Regions from separate parts of the Shinella sp. WSC3-e genome, predicted to be linked through region 1. Evidence: predicted binding sites of a transcription regulator. Region 1 holds the regulator's gene; the other holds the start of a gene.
What was found. The regulator LexA, encoded in region 1, represses DNA repair genes until DNA is damaged. The targets are predictions, from matches to a motif close to TGTTCNNNNTGTGTTCNG.

Region 1 (10,009 bases):
CGGCGCCGGCCGGAATGGCGGGACATCCATGCGCCGCTGAAGGCTCTTGCCGCCGTGCCCTCCATCATCCGCACGCTGCTGAAGGGCGGCGACGATGCGGTGCTGAAGATGGTCATCCGGCTGATCGAGGCCGAGGGGGTGCGTGTCGTCGGCGCGCATGACATCGTGCCGGACCTGCTCGGCAGCGAAGGCCCGCTCGGCGCCGTCGCCCCGGACGCGGCCGCCGAGGCCGATATCGCCGCCGCCGCCGCCGCCGCGCTGGTGCTCGGCCGCCTCGACGTGGGGCAGGGCGCCGTTGCGCTCGGCGGGCGCGTGGTGGCGCTGGAGGGGGCGGAGGGCACGGATGCAATGCTGGAGCGGGTGGCGGGCCTGCGCGCGGCCGGGCGCATCTCCGCGCGCCGCAAGGGCGTGCTCGTCAAGCTCTGCAAGCCGGAGCAGGACCTGCGCGCCGACCTGCCGTCAATCGGCGTGGAAACCCTGCGCCGCGCCCGCGCCGCCGGCCTCGCGGGGATTGCGGTGGAGGCTGGGCGCTCGCTGGTGCTGGAGCGCGCGGCGCTCGTTGCCGAAGCGGATGCGAACGGCCTGTTCGTGACCGGCATCGTGCCGGACAGGGCGGAGATGAGGCAATGACGGGAAGGCCCCTGACGATTGGCGTCGTTGCCGGCGAGGTTTCCGGCGATCTCCTCGGCGGCGACCTGATCGCGGCCTTGCGGGTTGCCCATGCCGGCCCGGTCGCGCTCGTCGGCGTCGGCGGCGAGGCACTGGAGCGGCAGGGGCTTCAATCCCTGTTCGATTTCTCCGAGCTCTCCATCATGGGAATCTCGCAGGTGCTGAAACGCCTGCCATCGCTCATCCGCCGCATTCGCCAGACGGCCGATGCCCTGATCGCCGCGCGACCGGACGTGCTTGTCATCATCGATAGCCCGGACTTCACACACCGCGTGGCGCGCCGCGTGCGCAAGGCACTGCCGGACCTGCCGGTCGTCAACTATGTCTGCCCGAGCGTCTGGGCCTGGAAGGAAGAGCGCGCGCCGCGCATGCGCGCCTATGTCGACCACGTCCTCGCCCTCCTGCCGTTCGAGCCGGCCGTGATGGAGCAGCTCGGCGGCCCGGCGACGACCTATGTCGGCCACCGGCTGATCGGCGATCCCGATATCCGGCACATCCGCGCCGCGCGCCTTGCCCGCGCCGAGCGGGCGCCCGGCGAGCGCGTCTGCCTGCTGCTTCCCGGCTCGCGCGGCACCGAAATCACCCGCCTGCTGCCGGTCTTCGGCGAGGCCGCACGGGAGATCACCGCGCGAAACCCCGGCACGCGCTTCCTCCTGCCCACCGTGCCGCGGCAGGAAGCGCTGGTGCGAAAGCTGACGGCAGACTGGCCGGTGAAACCGCAGATCACCGTGTCCACCGCGCAGAAGTGGCAGGCCTTCACCGAGGCCGATGCGGCGATCGCGGCATCCGGCACCGTCATCCTCGAACTGGCGCTCGCCCGCGTGCCGGTCGTCTCGACCTATCGTTTCGACTGGCTCGCCAACCTCTTCCTCGGCAAGGTGAGGATCTGGACGGCGGCGATCCCCAACATCATCGCCGACTATGCCGTCGTGCCGGAATACCTGAACGACATGGTGCGCCCCGGCAGCTTGACCCGCTGGTTCGAGCGGCTTTCGCAGGAGACGATGCAGCGCCGCGCCATGCTGCAAGGCTACGACCTCGTGCACGAACGCATGCAGACCGGAAGGCCGCCCGGCGAGACCGGCGCGGCGGTCATCCTCGATCTCCTTGCAGCAAAAAAGCCCGGTCGAAACTGACCGGGCTTTTTCATGGATATCTGCTGAAATCAGCGCTTGGAGACGGGGATATAGTCGCGCTTCGGAGCGCCGACATAGAGCTGGCGCGGACGGCCGATGCGCTGTTCCGGGTCTTCGATCATCTCGTTCCACTGGGCGATCCAGCCGACCGTGCGGGCGAGCGCGAAGAGCACGGTGAACATGGTGGTGGGGAAGCCCAGCGCCTTCAGCGTGATGCCGGAGTAGAAGTCGATGTTCGGATAGAGCTTCTTCTCGATGAAGTAGTCGTCCGTCAGCGCGATGCGCTCCAGCTCCATCGCGACTTCCAGCATCGGATCGTCCTTGATGCCGAGCTCGCCGAGAACCTCGTGCGTCGTCTTCTGCATGATGCGGGCGCGCGGGTCGTAGTTCTTGTAGACGCGGTGGCCGAATCCCATCAGGCGGAACGGATCGTTCTTGTCCTTCGCCTTGGCGACATATTCCGGAATACGCTCGACCGAGCCGATTTCGGCGAGCATGTTGAGCGCGGCTTCGTTCGCGCCGCCATGGGCCGGGCCCCAGAGGCAGGCGATGCCGGCCGCGATGCAGGCGAAGGGGTTGGCGCCGGAGGAGCCGGCGAGGCGGACCGTCGAGGTGGAGGCGTTCTGCTCGTGGTCGGCATGCAGGATGAAGATGCGGTCCATGGCGCGCGACAGCACCGGGTTCACCACATAGTCCTCGCACGGCACGGCAAAACACATGCGCAGGAAGTTCGACGCGTAGTCGAGGTCGTTCTTCGGGTAAACGAAGGGCTGGCCGATATGGTACTTGTAGGCCATGGCGGCGATCGTCGGCATCTTGGCGATCATGCGCAGCGAGGCGACCATGCGCTGGTGCGGATCGGTGATGTCGGTGGAGTCGTGGTAGAAGGCCGACAGCGCGCCGACACAGCCGCACATGACGGCCATCGGGTGGGCGTCGCGGCGAAAGCCGGTGAAGAAGCGGCTCATCTGCTCGTGCACCATGGTGTGGTGCGTGACACGGTAGTCGAAATCGTCCTTCTGGGCCTTGGTCGGCAGCTCGCCGTACAACAGAAGATAGCAGACTTCGAGGAAGTCGCCGTGTTCGGCCAGCTGCTCGATCGGGTAGCCGCGGTGCAGCAACACGCCTTCGTCGCCATCGATATAGGTGATCTTCGACTCGCAGGAGGCGGTGGAGGTGAAGCCGGGGTCGTAGGTGAAGGCGCCTGTATTCTTGTACAGCGTGCCGATGTCGATCACATCGGGGCCGATCGTACCGGACCGGGTCGGCAATTCGACTGTCTTGTCACCGATCGACACACCCGCGCTTGTTCCTGTCATAACGATCCTCCGTTGTTTCCAATGGCGGCACGAGGTTGTGCCGGAACCATGAACATGCTCGTTTTGCTAGCCCATTTGCGTTTGCATGCCAAGCGAGACCAAAGGCAAATTGTGCATTGCGAAAACAGGCTTTCCGGCAACGCAATATCTACCCTTTCCAACAAGTTTCAAGCAACTTTTGCGCGTGTTTCATTAAATGCGGAGGTGGCATCCTTTCTGTTTGGCTTAGCATCTGCGGCGGCTACTGCTGATTGAATATTCTTCCGTTCGATTGCATGATGAGGTCCGGACGGGCGGGGCCGCGATCATGGAGAAAGCCGACGTCAAAGAACGGCGGGAAGTGCCCGAGGCCGATGCCTGGCGGGCGGTGCCTGATGGCGCCCGCCTGCCGACCCCGGTTTACGGGCCGCGCAACGGGTCCGTGTTTTCCGGCATGCGGCACGCGGCAATGCGTCTCCGGGGCGCGGCTGCCGCGCGGCAGGCGGGCGCGGCAGCCCTTGCGGAGGAGCGCGCCCACGGCCACTTCTTCCTCTTCGTTCCGGTCTTTCTCGGCGCCGGGGCCGCTTTCTGGTTTGCCGTCGCCTCCGATCCGCCGCTTCTTGCCATACTCCTCTCCGCCTCACTCGCCTTCTGGCCGGCCTGGCGCCTGCGCCACCGGGAAGACTGGGTCGCGCTTGTGGCCGCCGCGGCGTTTCTGGTTCCCGCCGGCATGCTGCTGGCCGCGCTTGAAAGCGCCCGGCTCGGCACGGTCATCCTTGACGCGCCGGTTACCACCGAGATCCATGGCCGCGTGCTCTCGCGCGAAAGCGATGAACGCGGTGCGATCCGTTATCGCATCGCGCTCGATGCGACGCGCGATCCCGTGCTGAAGCGGCAACCCGCCGTGGTGACGCTGCTGGCCCGCAGCCGGCACGCGCCGATCCCGATCGGCGGCGGCATAACCGGGCGCGCCCGGCTCGGCCCGCCCTCCGGCCCGGCGCTTTCGGGTCTCAACGACTTCGCCTTCGACGCGTATTTCGCCGGCACCGGGGCGGTCGGCTATTTCTACCGCGCGCCGGGCACGGCCGCGGTGGCCGATCCGGGGCTTGCCGACCGGATCCGGCAGGAGATCGCCACATGGCGCAACAACCTCACCGAGCACATCCGCGGCCGCATCGGGGGCGATGCCGGGGCGATCGCCGCGGCACTGGTGACGGCCGAACAGCGGGCGATCGGCGTGGAGACGGTGGAGGCGCTGCGGCAGGCGGGGCTTGCCCATGTGCTCGCCATTTCCGGGCTCAACATGGTGCTTGCCGCCGGCACCTTCCTCGTCGGCGCGCGCGTCGTGATGGCGTTGATCCCGGGCTTCTCCGAGCGTTATCCCGCCAAGAAGATCGCCGCCGCCGGGGCGCTCGTCATGGTGACGCTCTACATCCTCGTCTCGGGCGGCGCGATCTCCGCCGTGCGTTCCTGGATCATGATCTGCGTCATGCTCGTCGCGGTGCTGTTCGGCCGGTCCGCGATCAGCCTGCGCAACGTGGCACTTTCGGCGATCCTCATCCTGGTCGCGACGCCGTCCGCCGTCACCAATCCCGGCTTCCAGATGTCCTATGCGGCGACGCTCGGGCTCGTCGCCGGCTATGCGGCCTGGCGCGAACGCCCCGTCCGGCGGGAGGACGGGGGAGGGCGCCTGAAACTCTTCGGCGGCGCGCTCGGCCGCTTCTTCGGCGGGCTCATGCTGTCCTCGCTGATCGGCGGGTTCTCGACCCTGATCTATTCCATCGGCCACTTCCACCGCATCCCGGCCTACGGGCTGGCCGGCAACCTGCTCGCCATGCCCGTCATCAGCGCCGTCGTCATGCCCTTCGGTCTCGTCGCCGTGCTCTTGATGCCCCTTGGCCTCGATGCGGTGCCCTTCGCGATCATGGGCAAGGGCATCGAGTGGATGATCGCCCTTTCGACATGGGTCGCGAACTGGAAGGGCGAGATCGTCACCGGCCGCATTGCGCCCGCCGCCTTCCTTCTGGTCGGCCTCGGCGGCGGCCTTGTCTGCATCCTGCGCACGCGGCTGCGCCATGCGGGAACGTTGCTTGTCGGCCTCGGCCTCGCCATCGCCTGCTGGCCGGCCGGACGCGATGCGCCGGAGGCGCTGGTGTCGGAGGACGGCCGCCTCGTCGCCATCCTTCATGGCGAAACCGTCGCGACGAACCGTGCGCGGCCGCCGGACTTCATCTATGCGCAGTGGCGGCGCGCCCTCCGGCTCGGCGATCTTGCAAAACCGGACATCCGCCGGAGCGCGGGATTGACTATCGAGGACGCGGGCGAGCCCTCCGGTGCAACCGGAGACCGGAAACGGCCCCGGCGCAAGGCCGACCGGCAAAAGGCGAGGGACGCCATGGCCGCGGCTTTCACGGCGGCGAGAGAGGGCGACAATTTCGTTTGCGAGGCAAAGGCATTCTGCGCCGCCGTCTCGCCGAGCGGCTGGCGGATCGTCACCCTGGACGACGTCGCCTTCCTGGGCACGGCCTGCGACGCCGCCGATCTCGTCGTCGTTCCCTTTGCCCTCCGGCTGGAGGTCTGCCGTTCGGGCGCCCGCCTGGTGACGGCGCGTCATCTGAGGCGAACCGGCGCCCTCGAGATCCGGCCGGATCCTGAAGGCGCATCCGGCGCTCTCTCCGGGGCCGACATCACGCCGGCCGTCGAAAGCTTAGCCCGGCCGTGGTCCCGCCATCGCACCTATGACTGGCGCACCGGCACCTTCGATCTTCCGAAGGATCAGTTGTAGCGGCGGATGAGGCCGACCAGCTTGCCCTGGATCTTCACGCGGTCCGGCCCGAAGATGCGGGTCTCGTAGGCTGGGTTTGCCGCTTCGAGCGCGATGGACGCGCCCTTGCGGCGGAAGCGCTTCAAGGTCGCCTCCTCGTCGTCGACAAGCGCCACGATGATTTCACCGGGATTGGCGCTGCTGGCATTGCGGATGATGACCGTGTCGCCGTCGAGAATGCCGGCCTCGATCATCGAGTCGCCCTTGACCTCCAGCGCATAGTGCTCACCGTTGCCGATCATCTCGGCCGGCACGGTGATGTCATGCGTGTTGTTCTGGATGGCGGAGATCGGCACGCCGGCGGCGATGCGGCCCATGACCGGTACGGAGACGGAAGACGGGATCTCCGCGATCGGCGTGCGCTGCGGCGGGGCGGCGGCCGGGGCCTGCTTGCCGCGGCTGCCCTCGATGACCGCCGGCGAAAAGCCGCGGCGCGGCTGCAGGCTCTGGGTATAGGCCTCGGGAAGCTTGATCACCTCCAGCGCGCGGGCCCGGTTGGGCAGGCGCCGGATGAAGCCGCGCTCCTCCAGCGCCGTGATGAGGCGGTGGATGCCGGACTTGGAGGCGAGATCCAGCGCATCCTTCATCTCGTCGAAGGAGGGGGGAATGCCGGACTCCTTCATCCGTTCATGAATGAACAGGAGAAGTTCCTGTTGTTTGCGCGTGAGCATGGCCCCTCCACCGAGAATCGTGTGAAACAAATCCAGAACAGACACTATCTGTTCCATATGTGTTCCGCAAGGGGTTGCTGAAACAATAATAGTACTGTTCAGGCGGCAGGTTCGCGCAGCAGAAGAACCGTGCAGGGCGTGCCCGCCGGGGCCGCCGGGGCGTGGGGCGGGCGGACGAGCAGGCCTTCGGAGACGGCGAACGCCTTCATCATCGAGGAATCCTGCTTGTCGAGGGGCGTGACGAGCAGTTCGCCGGCGGGGCCGCGGGCGATGCGCGCGCGGACATAGTCCTGCCGGTGGTCGTTCTCCTTGAGCGGCACGGCGGCGACGGCCGGATGTTGCCGGTCTTTCGCCGGCAGGCGGGCGAGACGGCGCACGAGGGGAGCGAGGAAGAGATGCGAGCAGACGAGGCTCGAAACGGGATTGCCGGGCAGGCCCACCACCTGGACCGCGCCGAGGCGGCCGACCATCAGGGGTTTTCCCGGGCGCATGGCGATGCGCCAGAAATCGAGTTCCATGCCCGCCTCGCCGAGCACGGGCTGCACGAGGTCGAAATCCCCGACGGAGGCGCCGCCGAGCGTGACGAGCACGTCGATATCCTGCGTCAGCGCGTGGCGAACGGCCTCCAGCAGCGCCTGCCTGTCGTCGCGAACGATGCCGAGGTCGATCACCTCCGCGCCGGCCTCCCGGGCGAGGGCGGCGACGCCGTAGGTGTTGGAGGCGATGATCTGGCTGGCGCCGGGCGGCGTGCCGGGCGGCACGAGCTCGTCGCCGGTGGCGAGCAGGGCGATGCGGGGGCGGGCATAGACCGGCAAGACGGGGTGGTTCATCGCCGCCGCCACGGTCAGCCGGCCGGCATCGAGCACGTCGCCGGCCTTCAGGACGACCTCGCCCTCGGAGAAATCCTGGCCGCGGGGACGGATGTGGCGGCCCTTCGGGGTGAGGAAGGTGGTGCGGATGCGGCCGTCTTCCAGCACCGCGGCATCTTCCTGCAGCAGAACGGTATCGGCGAAGGCCGGCAGCGGGGCGCCGGTGAAGATGCGCACCGCCTCGCCGGGCGCCGCGATGCCCTCGAAGGCATGGCCGGCCGAGGAGAGGCCGACGACCGACAGGACGGAGCCGAGCACGGCGATGTCCGCATGGCGCACCGCATAGCCGTCCATGGCGGAATTGTCGAAGGGCGGCTGCGTCAGCCGTGCGGCGATGTCTTCGGCGAGCACGCGGCCGTCGGCCTCGTGCAGCCCAACCGTCTCCGTCCGCCGCGTCGGCCGGGCGGCGGAAAGCAGGCGGTCGAGGGCGTCCGCGACGCTGAGGAGGGACATCAGCCGGCGTCTCCGCGCCGGTAGTCGCCGGAGCGTCCGCCGGATTTTTCGACGAGGCGGATGCCGCTTATCTCCATTTCGCGGTCAGCGGCCTTGGCCATGTCGTAGATGGTGAGGCAGGCGACGCTGACGGCGGTGAGCGCTTCCATCTCGACGCCGGTGCGGCCGGTGAGCTTGGCCATCGCCTCGACGCGCAGGCCCGGCAGGGCGCGGTCCTCGAAGACCTCCACGGCCACCTTGGTCAGCATCAACGGATGGCAGAGCGGGATGAGGCTCGCGGTCTGCTTGGCGGCCATGATGCCGGCAAGGCGCGCCGTGCCGATCACGTCGCCCTTCTTGGCATTGCCGCTAAGGATGAGCTCCAGCGTCGCCGGCGCCATGCGGACGAAGCCTTCGGCTCTTGCAACGCGCACCGTCTCGGCCTTGTCGCCGACATCCACCATGCTGGCTTGCCCGGCGGCGTCGATATGGGTGAGCGTGCGGGCCTCGCCCGTCATTGCGCGACCGCCATCATTCCGCCGCCAGCATGCCGGCGGAGCCGGTCAGGAGCTCGCGCGTCGCGGCCGCCACGTCGTCCTTGCGCATCAGGCTCTCGCCGACGAGGAAGGTGGAGATGCCGGCCTTGCCGAGCCGTTCGCAATCCGCATGGGTGAAGATGCCGCTCTCGCCGACCAGCAGCCGGTCCTCGGGCACCATGCCGGCGAGCTTTTCCGACACGGCGAGATCCACCTCGAAGGTGCGCAGGTTGCGGTTGTTGATGCCGACGAGCTTGGACTTGAGCTTCAGCGCGCGCTCCATTTCCGGCGCGTCGTGCACCTCGATCAGCACGTCCATGCCGAGCGAGAAGGCGGCGTCCTCCAGCCTCTTCGCGTCGTCGTCGCCGAGCGAGGCCATGATGAGGAGGATGCAGTCCGCGCCCCAGGCGCGCGCCTCCAGCACCTGGTAGCTGTCGAACATGAAATCCTTGCGCAGCGCCGGCAGGCCACAGGCCGCACGCGCCGCCGTCAGGAATTCCGGCGCGCCCTGGAAGCTCGGCGTGTCCGTGAGCACGGAAAGGCAGGCGGCACCGCCGGCCTCGTAGGCCTTCGCCAGCGCCGGCGGATCGAAATCCGGCCGGATGAGGCCCTTGGAGGGACTTGCCTTCTTGATCTCGGCGATGAGGCCGAAGCGGCCCCCGGCCTTCTTCGCCTTGAGGCTGGCGAAGAAGCCGCGCGGCGGCTCCTGGTCGCGGATGCGGGCGCGAAGCTCGGCGGGGGAAACGCGCGCCTTGGCGGCGGCGATCTCCTCCAGCTTGTAGGCCTCGATCTTTTTCAGGATATCGGTCATGGACAATCCTACTCCGCCTTGCCTTCGTTGGAAACCGCGACAAGGCGTTCCAGCACGGTGCGGGCGCGGCCGCTTTCCAGCGCTTCGACGGCAAGCCGCATGCCGTCCTTCAGCGTTTCCGCCTTGCCGGCGACGACCAGCGAGGCGGCGGCATTGGCGAGCGAAATGTCCCGGTAGGGCATGTGCGCGCCGCCGAGCACGGAGAGGAGGGCGGCGGCATTGTGCGCGCCGTCGCCGCCGCGCAGGTCGTCGAGCGCAACCTGGGGCAGGCCGAAATCGGCAGGCGTCAGCTCGAAGGTGCGGATCTTTCCATTTTCGAGGGCGGCGACCCGGGTGGTGCCCGTCGTGGTGATCTCGTCGAGGCCCTCGCCATGAACGACCCAGATGCTTTCCGAGCCCAGGTCGCGCATCACCTCGGCGATCGGCAGCAGCCAGTGCGGCGAGAAGACGCCGAGCAGCTGGCGCTTGACGCTGCCGGGATTGGAGAGCGGGCCGAGCAGGTTGAAGATCGTGCGCGTGCCGAGTTCGACGCGCGACGGGCCGACATGCTTCATGGCGGGATGATGCAGCTGCGCGAACATAAAGCCGAGGCCGGCATCGTGCACGCAGCGCGCGATTTCCGCGGGGCCGATGTCCAGCTTGACGCCGAGGCAGGAGAGGGCGTCCGCCGTGCCCGACTTCGAGCTCAGCGCCCGGTTGCCGTGCTTGGCGACCGGAACGCCGGCGCCCGCGACGATGATCGCCGCGAGCGTCGAGATGTTGT
Region 2 (10,009 bases), 1.8 Mb from region 1:
CACGATCCGACGGTCATCGCCTATCTCCTGAAGCCGGAGTTGTTCTCCGGCCGCGACTGCAATGTGGAGATCGAGACCGCCTCGCCGCTCACGACAGGCATGACGGTGGTCGACTGGTGGCAGGTCACTGGCCGCAAGCACAATGCGCGGGTGATGAAGGACGTCGATGCCGACGGCTTCTTCGCTCTTCTCGCCGAGCGCGTCGGCCGTCTCTGATGCGTGGCCCCCGCAGCGCCGGGCCGGGCGCCGAAGGTCGTTTCCACACGGAGATGATGGGCCTTTACGACCGCTTCGCGGCGCTCGGCTTCCGCCCGGTCCTCCTGCGCCGCTTCGTGCTGCTCAACGGCGGCGTGGCGGCGGCGAAGGAACTCGTCTTCAAGCCCGGCACGACCGGGCTGGAACGGCTGCTCGACGCGGGCAAGGCCGAGCTTTCCATGGAGGCGCTGATGCTGCGGCCCGAATACCGGAGCCTGTTTTCCGACCTGGAACTGAAGGAGGCTTCGCAGCGCCTCGCCAGCGCCAGCCGTTCGCGCTCCCGCGGCCGGCTCCAGGCAAAGCCGACGGAGCGGACATAGCCCTTGCCGGCACGGCTGTCCCCGTCATCCGCCTGCAATCCGTTCCTCCCCGAAACAAAAAGGCCGGTGTCTCCACCGGCCTTTTTCGTCATTCGGTCCGTCTCAGAACTCTTCCCAGTCGTCCTGCGCCAGCGCCGTGTTGCCGGCGACCTGCGGCATGGCGCGGGCCGCGGCGCGCGGCGCCTGGTAGGCGGCGCGCTGCGGCTGGACGTCGTGGCGGGTCGCCTGCTGCACGGGCTGGGCAGAGGCCACGGCGGTGTTTCCGGCGCGGAAGCGGGCGACGAGCGACTTCAGCGTCTGGGCCTCGTCGTTCAGCGCCATGGAGGCGGCGGTGGTCTCCTCCACCATCGCGGCGTTCTGCTGCGTCACCTGGTCCATCTGGTTGACGGCCGCGTTGATCTCCTTGAGGCCGACGGCCTGTTCGGAGGCGGATGAGGAGATCTGGCGGATGAGGCCGTTGATCTGGATGACCTGCTCTGCGATGTTCTCCAGCGCGCTGCCGGCCTTGCCGACGAGATCGACGCCCTCGCGGACCTGTACCTCGGAGGTGTTGATCAGCGTCTTGATCTCCTTGGCGGCATTGGCCGAGCGCTGGGCAAGCTCTCGCACCTCCTGGGCGACGACGGCAAAACCTTTGCCGGCTTCACCTGCACGGGCGGCCTCGACACCGGCATTCAATGCCAGCAGGTTCGTCTGGAAGGCGATGTCGTCGATCACGCCGATGATGTTGGAGATTTCCCGCGAGGAGTGCTCGATGCCGTGCATGGCGCCGATCGCCTTCTGCACGACCTCGCCGGACTTGCTGGCGTCGTCGCTGGCCGTTTCCACCGACTTGGCGGCGACGCGGGCGTTTTCCGCGCTGGAATTGACCTGCGAGGTGAGCTGGTCGAGGGCGGCCGCCGTCTCTTCCAGGCTTGCCGCCTGCTGTTCGGTGCGGTGCGAGAGATCGGCCGCGCCCTTGGATATCTCGCCCGTGCCGCCGCCGATATTGCCGACCGAGGCATTGACCGTCTGGATCGTCTCCTCGAGGCTGGCGATCGCCGAGTTGAAGTCGTTCTTGAGCTTGCCGTATTCGCCCGGGAAATCGCCGGAGAGACGGAAGGTCAGGTTGCCCGAGGAAAGCTGGGCAAGGCCGTCGCCGAGGCGGGCGACGATGTCGCGCTGGAGGGCGCTCGATTCGGCGCGCTCGGCTTCCGAGCGGTTGCGCTCGGCCTCGGTCAGCTGGCGCTGGTTGTCGGCCTCGGTTTCGAGGCGCTTGGTGTCGGCGAGCTGGTGGCGGAACCCTTCCAGCGCCTTGGCGACCGAGCCGGTCTCGTCCGACCGCTCCTGGCCGGCGATCGGCTGGGTATAGACGCCGCTGCTGAGCGTCGCGACGCCGGAAACGAGGCCGGCGAGCGGCTTTTGCACGAAGAAGCGCACGGCGAAGTAGAGGCCGGCGAGAACGGCGCCGAGAACGATCAGGCCGCCGAGGATCATCATGCGGGTCTGGTCGTCGACCGGTGCGTTGATCGCGGCGCGCGGCACGTCGACCAGCACGACCCAGGTCGTGTTGATGTCCGGCAGCGCGAAGGGGTAGACGACGCGGTCGAAGGCGGCGAGCTCGTCGAAGGAGAGGTTTTCGATACGGCCGGTCTTGCCCGTCGCAAGCGCCTCCTTGATGATGTCGGCGCCGCCGCCGTCATAGTCCGTCATCAGGAGATCTGCGTTCGGCGCAACGATCCACTTGCCGGTTTGCGACAGCAGCATGACGCGGCCTTCGCCGAAGGGCTTCAGCTGGCTGAGCTTCTCGTTCAGCGTCTTCAGGGAAACGTCGACGCCGGTGACGCCGATCAGCCTGCCGCCCGGGGCGACCGGAAAGGCGATGGAGGCCATGGTGAAGCCTTCGCCGGTCGAGCTTTCCTTGTAGGGCTGGCTCATGGCGCCCTTGCCGCTGCCGGCGGCCAGCGAATACCATTCGGCCTTGTAGTCGGATTCGAAGGTGGAGAGCGCGATGGAGCCATCCTTGCGCTTCGTCCAGTACGGGTTGAACGAGCCGTCCTTGAACGTGCCGGTTTCCAGCTGTTCGGCCGTCTCGCGCGACTTGCCGTCGAAGGCGTTCGGCTCCTCGGCAAACCAGCTGCCGAGCGCGAAGCTGTTCTTTTCCGCGTTCGCCTTGATGATATCCACGACTTCCTTGCGGTCGAAGTGCCCGCCCGCATGACCCTGTTCGATCACGCCCGCCATGGAGCGCGCGGCGCTGGCGAGCTGGCCGATATCGGTCGCGATGTCGGCGGCGATCGCCTTCGCCTCGGTATCGGCTTCGGAATAGACGAGAGCGGCGACGCGGCTCTGCGTCTGGCCGATGAGTACGGTGTTGGAGGCGAGCATCACCAGGGCGATGGTGCCGCCGGTGACCGCGATGAGCTTCGTCGCAAGCGACTTGGCCTGGAACTTGAACATAAAAACCTCACGATGAGAGACGTCCGCGGCGGGCACCGCGGAGGAGCACAGTCGTTTGCGGGGGGGCTCCATCATGGAGGGCACGGCGCGCAACCAGCGCCAGAGATGGCCGGTCTCAAGGGCCGGAATCTGAAGATTTCAGTAACCCATAAAATATTAATAAATAGCCAAGCGTCGCCGCCACTTCTTGGCGCAACCGGCTGATTTCTCGGGCGTCGCAGCCAATGCGACGCCCGATGTGTCAATTGCGAAATCCGGCGGGCGGCGCGGCCGCGCCACCGTTTAGATTTCGGCGTCGACGGCGGGGGCGAAGGGGATGGAGGGCTGGGCGCCGGGCTTCAGGCAGGCGAGCGATCCGGCGACGGCGGCGCGGCGCAGCGCCTCCTTGAAGCCGAGCCCGGCATCGAGCGAGGCGGCGAGGTAACCGCAGAACGTGTCGCCCGCACCCACCGTGTCGACGGGCTCGATCTTGAGGCCGGCGGCGCGGAAAATCTCGTTCCTGCGGATCGCGACGACGCCGTCGGCGCCGAGCGTGACGATGATCGTCTGGCCGCTGCCCGCATGCAGCGTGCGCATGGTCGTCTCGCGTGCCTCGTCAGAGAGTTCGCCCTTGCCGACAAAGAGGTCGAATTCCGTCTCGTTGGCGACGAGGATGTCGGCCATCGCGCCGAGACGACGGGCATCGGCGCTGAAGGGCGCGATGTTGACGATCGAGATGACGCCCTTCTGCTTGGCGCTGACGAGCGCGGCCTCGATGGCGGCATTGGGAATTTCGAACTGCAGCATCAGGTAATCGCCGCGCGTCATGCCGCCGACGGTGCGCTTCGCATCCTCCTCGCTGACGGTGCCGTTGGCGCCCGGCACGACGACGATGACGTTCTCGCCTTCGTCGTCCACGAGGATATGGGCCGTGCCGGTCGCCTCGGCGGCGGAGCGCACGCCGTTGAGATCGACGGCGGCGTCGGCGAGCAGCGCCAGCGCCTGGCTGCCCAGTCGGTCGTCGCCGACGGCGCCGGCCATGCGCACGATCGCGCCGGCGCGGCGGGCGGCGAGCGCCTGGTTGGCGCCCTTGCCGCCGGCGGCGGTGGTGAAGCTGCTGCCCATCACCGTCTCGCCCGGCTTCGGCAGGCGTTCTGGCGTGGCGATGAGGTCCATGTTGATGGAGCCGAAGACGGTGATCATGAGAGGTGCCCCTTGTCGTTTCCGCCGGACACTGCCCGAGGCGGTCAGTCCTCGTCAACCACCCTCAGCCGAAGCTGCCCCGTCCGGGTCTCGACGGCCGTCTCCGCAGGCGCGGAAAGCGCCGATGCCGTCTCGAATTCCATGTCCCCGATGCGCGCGCCACGCCGGGTGAGCTTCTCCGTCGAGGTCAGGATGAGGTCGACATCCTTCTGCGCGGCGGTGAAATGGCCGGAAAGCTTGCGCACCCGGTCGTCGAGCCGCGTCAGGTCGTCCATCAGCCGGGCGACCTCGCCCTGGATGACATGGGCCTGCTCGCGCATGCGCTGGTCCTTCAGAAGCGCCTGCAGCACCTGCACGGAGAGCATGAGCAGCGACGGCGAAACGATGACGATGCGCGCCCGGTGCGCCCGCTGCACGATGGCCTCGAAATTCTCGTGGATGCTGGCGAAGATCGATTCGGAGGGCACGAAGAGGAAGGCGGTGTCCTGCGTCTCGCCGGCGAGAAGATATTTTTCGGCGATATCGCGGATATGGGTCTCCATGTCGCGGCGGAACTGCTGTGCCGCGAGCTTGGCGGCCTCGGGGGAGCGCCCGTCCGACAGCGCATTCCACGCCTCCAGCGGGAATTTCGCATCGACGACGAGAGGCGGCTGGCCGTTCGGCATGCGGATCGTGCAGTCGGGCCTGACGCCGTTGGAAAGCTGCGCCTGGAACTGGTAGGCGCCGGGCGGCATGGCGTCGGCGATGATCGTCTCCATGCGCGACTGGCCGAAGGCGCCGCGCGTCTGCTTGTTTGAGAGGATCGCCTGGAGGCCGACCACGTCCTTCGCCAGCGACTGGATGTTGCTCTGCGCATTGTCGATCACGGCAAGCCGTTCCTGCAGGCGGCGGAGGTTCTCGTGCGTCGAGCGGGTCTGCTCGGAGATCGACTGGCCGATCCGCTGCGTCAGGCCGTCGAGCCGGGCATTGATCGCCTGGTTCGTCTCCGATTGCTTCGCGCCGAAGACGTCGGCCATGGCGGCGACGCGTCCCTGCATTTCCGTCTGTGCCTTCAGGAGTTCGGCAAAGCGCAGCTCCGCCATCGCCGCCGCCTCGCGCTGGCGCGCCTGGCTGCGGCGGGCCGAAAGCAGGCCGAAGACGGCGATCAGCACGGCGGCGAGCAGCACGAGCGCCGGGCCGGGGCCGCCGAGCCGGGCAAGGAGGGAGGCGAGCAGCATGTCAAAGGTCGGATCGATCATGCCGCGACCATAACACGGATTGCGGCGGAAACCAGATCATAACGTGAACGGATGCGCAGGACATGCTACGCTGGCGACGGTCGAAGCCGATTGAAAGCGTCAAAAAACCGCGCTAAGGAGGCGAGATGACCATCAAGCCGCTGATTATCCTTCCCGATCCGATCCTCCGCCAGGTTTCGAAGCCCATCGAGACCGTCGACAGCGAGGTGAAGGCACTCGCCGACGACATGCTGGAAACCATGTACGATGCGCCGGGCATCGGCCTTGCCGCGATCCAGATCGGCGTCGCGCGCCGCATGCTGGTGCTCGACGTCTCGAAGGAGGGCGAGGACAAGAAGCCGCTCGTCTTCATCAATCCGGAAGTCGTCTCCGCCTCGGATGCCCGCTCGGTCTATGAGGAGGGCTGCCTGTCGATCCCGGATTATTATGCCGAGGTCGAGCGCCCCGCCGCCATCACCGTCAAGCATCTCGACCGCGACGGCAAGGAGCAGCTGACGGAGGCCGACGGCCTGCTGGCGACCTGCCTGCAGCACGAGATCGATCACCTCAACGGCGTGCTGTTCATCGACCATATTTCCAAGCTGAAGCGCGAAATGGTGATCCGCAAGTTCACCAAGGCGGCGAAGCTGCGCGGCAGCAAGGCGCTCTGAGGCGACAACCAGGCGCTTGCCGCCCAGGCTTTGTTTCATGCAATTCCGGCCGCAAAGCCGCTTCGCGCTTTTGCTGGAACCGCTTTCCTGGAGGCTGACCGATGGCCCTTCGCATCATCTTCATGGGCACGCCGGATTTCTCCGTGCCGACGCTTGAGGCGCTGGCGGAGGCCGGCCACGAGATCGTCGCCGTCTATTCGCAGCCGCCGCGCCCGGCCGGCCGCCGCGGCCTCGAACTGGTGAAGTCGCCGGTGCACCAGGCGGCCGAAAGGCTCGGGCTTCCCGTCTTCACCCCGCTCAATTTCCGCGAGGAGGCCGACCGCGCGGCCTTTCGCGCGCTGAAGGCGGATGTCGCCGTCGTCGTCGCCTACGGCCTCCTGCTGCCGGAGGCGATCCTTACCGGCACCCGGCTCGGCTGCTACAACGGTCATGCCTCGCTGCTGCCGCGCTGGCGCGGTGCAGCGCCCATCCAGCGGGCGATCATGGCGGGGGACGCGGAAACCGGCATGATGGTCATGCAGATGGAGAAGGGCCTCGACACCGGCCCGGTCGCGCTGACCCATCGCGTGGCGATAAGCGACACCATGACGGCCGGTGAGCTGCACGATACGCTGATGCAGGCGGGCGGCGCCCTGATGGTGGAAGCCATGGCGAATCTCGAAGCCGGCGATCTGCCGCTGACCCCGCAGGCAGAGGAGGGCGTGCTCTACGCGGCCAAGATCGACAAGGCCGAGACCCGCGTCGATTTTTCCCGTCCCGCCGGCGACGTGCACAACCATATCCGCGGCCTCTCGCCCTTCCCCGGCGCCTGGTTCGAGCTGCCGGTCGGCGGCAAGCCGGAGCGGGTGAAGGTTCTGGCGAGCGCGCCGTCCGGTGAAACCACGGCGAAAGCCGCCGGCACGGTTCTCGACGACCGGCTCACGGTCGCCTGCGGTGACGGCGGGGCCGTCCGGCTCGTGCGCCTGCAGAAGGCGGGCGGCAAGCCGCTCGACGCGGCCGATTTCCTGCGCGGCACGCCCGTCGCGGCCGGCCAGGTCATCGGCTGATGCCGCGCTACCGCCTCCGCATCGAATATGACGGCACGCCCTATGTCGGCTGGCAGCGGCAGGACAACGGGCACTCCGTGCAAGGCGCCATCGAGGCGGCCATCCTGTCGCTCACGGGCGAGACCGTCTCGATCCGCGGCGCGGGGCGCACGGATTCGGGCGTGCATGCCATGGGGCAGGTGGCCCATGCGGACCTTTCCCGGCTGTGGAAGGAGCACACGCTGCGCAACGCGCTCAACGCCCATCTCGGCATGGCCGGCGAGCGGATCGCGATCCTCGATGCGGCGGCGGTGCCCGACGATTTCGACGCCCGCTTCTCGGCGGTGAAGCGGCACTATCTCTACCGCATCATCTCGCGCCCAGCGCCGCTGGCGCTGGAGGCGAACCGGGCCTGGTTCGTCGCCAGGGCGCTCGACCACGAGGTGATGCATGCCGCCGGGCAGATGCTCGTCGGCAGGCACGACTTCACGACCTTCCGTGCCGCCCAGTGCCAGGCGAACAGCCCCGTGCGCACCATCGACCGACTGGATGTGACGCGCAGCGGCGACCTGATCGAGATGCGCGTCTCGGCACAGAGCTTCCTGCACAACCAGATCCGCTCCTTCGCCGGCACGCTGAAGCTGGCGGGCGAGGGCAAGTGGACACCGCAGGACGTGCGCGCGGCGCTGGAGGCGCGCGACCGCAAGGCCTGCGGCCCCGTGGCGCCGCCGGACGGGCTCTATTTCATGGCTGTCGACTACTAGGCGGCCCGGAGGGCGAAAGGCGCATCAGCCCGGCAACGTGCCGAGGAGCTGCTGCAATTGCTGCCCGACGATCATCGGCGGCAGCACGTAGATCGCCGTCATGGCCGAGGCGAGCAGCGTCTGTCTGCCGACGCACATCCACACGAGGCGGAACTGCAGCACGACGCTGGCGCCGAAGACCGCATAGAGCAGCAGGCCGGCAAAGGGCGCGCTCGTGGGCAGGACCAGCGTCAGCGCGAAGGGGATCGCCGCGGCATAGGCAAAGGGCACGGCGATCCAGTTGCTCGCCGTCACCACGGTCGCAACATGCTTGCCGTAGCCGAGCGGACGCGCGAGCGCCGCCAGAAGCACGAGCGGCAGCAGCCAGCCCGCCACGTCGATCACCAGGAGCTTGACGAAGAAGGAGAGGCCGGCCGGCGTTCCCGCCGGCATGCTGCCGAGAAAATACAGCCGCCAGGATGCCCAGATGACGGCAAAGGCGGGAAGGCACCAGGCGAAGGCCCAGAAGGAGCGGACAAGCCCGCGCATCGTCAGGTCCAGCCAGCCGAACCCCTCCTGCTTCTGCCGCACGAGCAGGAAGACGCCGGTGAGATAGTGCAGGACCTCGTCAAGCCCGGGCATCGCCGAACCAGCGCTGGAGGAAGGTCTCGTAGATCACGGTCAGCGTCTCGAGATCGGCGATCGCCACCCGCTCGTCGACCATGTGCATGGTCTGCCCGACGAGGCCGAACTCCACGACCGGGCAGTAGTCCTTGATGAAGCGGGCATCGGAGGTGCCCCCGGTCGTCGACAGCTTTGGCGCGCGTCCGGTTACGGCTTCGACGGCGCCCGACAGCGAGGCGATCAGCCGGTCGTTGCGGGTGAGGAAGACGTGGCTCGGCCGCTCGGCCCAGGCGATGTCGTAGCGGAGCGGCGGGCGGCCCGGCCGCAGCCTTTCGTCGCGCGCGGCGGCATCGAGCCGGCGCACGATCTCGGCCATCACGGTCTCGGCCGTCCAGCTGTCGTTGAAGCGGATGTTGAAGCGGGCGATCGCCTGTGCCGGCACGACATTCGTCGCGGGGTTGCCGACATCGATCGTCGTTACCTCCAGATTCGATGGCTGGAAATTTTCCGTGCCGACGTCGAACGGCGGATGCATCAGGGCATCGGTAAGCGCGATCACGCCGCGCACGGCATTGTCGGCGAGGTGCGGATAGGCGGCATGGCCCTGCACGCCATGTACCGTGATCGTGCCGGAGACGGAGCCGCGCCGGCCGATCTTGATCATGTCGCCGAGCTGGTCCGGGTTCGTCGGCTCGCCGACGAGGCAGGCATCCCAGCGTTCGCCGCGCTCTGCGGCCCATTGCAGCAGCTTGATCGTGCCGTTGACGGCCGGGCCTTCCTCGTCGCCGGTGATGAGGAAGGAGAGCGAACCCTCCGGCGGACCGTTCTTCGCGATCTGGCGCGCGACGGCCGCGACGAAGCAGGCGATGCCGCCCTTCATGTCGACCGCGCCGCGGCCGAACATCTCGCCGCCGGCGACCTCGGCGCCGAAGGGCGCATGCGTCCAGGCCGCCTCATTGCCGACGGGCACGACATCCGTGTGGCCGGCGAACATCAGGTGCGGCCCCTCGGTGCCGATGCGGGCATAGAGGTTCTCGATGTCGGGCATGCCGGGCTCGCGCGCCGTCATGCGCTCCACTGTGAAGCCGAGCGGCGCCAGCATGGCGGCGAGCGCCGTCAGCGCCCCGCCCTCGGCAGGGGTGACGGAGGGGCAGCGGATGAGTGTTGCAAGATTGGCGATCGGATCGGCGGAGGTCATGGACATGCGGTCACGGCACGAAAGGGAGGAAGGAGAATCGAGATTTAGCCGATCGGCCGTGCGCTGTCACGCGCGGCCGAAGCGCGCGCCTCTCAGTCTTTCGGGCGGTTGGGCAGGCGGCCGTAGTCGTTCGGCCCGTTCGTGCCCGGCCAGACCATGAAGGCGAAGAGCGCGAAGAAGGAGATGGCCGGGATGAACAGGCAGATGATCAGCGGCAGCGGCAGGTTCATGTCGTGCAGCCGCTTGACCGTCAGGAGGACGGAGGACACCGTGGAGACGAGCGCCACGCCGACGAAGACGAAGGACCAGAAGAGGAAGGAGGGATCCTCCTCCGG

Region 2: AABF56_RS21010 (DNA recombination protein RmuC) is a predicted target of LexA. The motif match lies at 5,467-5,484, and genes of this name have one in related genera.

The regions. Positions count from the first base shown of each region.
Region 1 is NZ_OZ000530.1:1,386,270-1,396,278, forward strand. Features, by position in the region: gene AABF56_RS07065 (LpxI family protein) at 1-630, shown strand, start outside; gene lpxB (lipid-A-disaccharide synthase) at 627-1,805, shown strand; gene gltA (citrate synthase) at 1,835-3,124, opposite strand; gene AABF56_RS07080 (hypothetical protein) at 3,173-3,379, shown strand; gene AABF56_RS07085 (ComEC/Rec2 family competence protein) at 3,432-5,888, shown strand; gene lexA (transcriptional repressor LexA) at 5,879-6,598, opposite strand; gene AABF56_RS07095 (molybdopterin molybdotransferase MoeA) at 6,697-7,920, opposite strand; gene moaC (cyclic pyranopterin monophosphate synthase MoaC) at 7,920-8,417, opposite strand; gene trpC (indole-3-glycerol phosphate synthase TrpC) at 8,431-9,246, opposite strand; gene trpD (anthranilate phosphoribosyltransferase) at 9,255-10,009, opposite strand, start outside.
Region 2 is NZ_OZ000530.1:4,280,887-4,290,895, forward strand. Features, by position in the region: gene AABF56_RS20990 (nucleoside hydrolase) at 1-216, shown strand, start outside; gene AABF56_RS20995 (hypothetical protein) at 216-575, shown strand; gene AABF56_RS21000 (methyl-accepting chemotaxis protein) at 678-3,014, opposite strand; gene AABF56_RS21005 (ribokinase) at 3,297-4,196, opposite strand; gene AABF56_RS21010 (DNA recombination protein RmuC) at 4,241-5,413, opposite strand; gene def (peptide deformylase) at 5,560-6,084, shown strand; gene fmt (methionyl-tRNA formyltransferase) at 6,186-7,130, shown strand; gene truA (tRNA pseudouridine(38-40) synthase TruA) at 7,130-7,873, shown strand; gene AABF56_RS21030 (hypothetical protein) at 7,898-8,494, opposite strand; gene dapE (succinyl-diaminopimelate desuccinylase) at 8,481-9,674, opposite strand; gene AABF56_RS21040 (DUF805 domain-containing protein) at 9,767-10,009, opposite strand, start outside.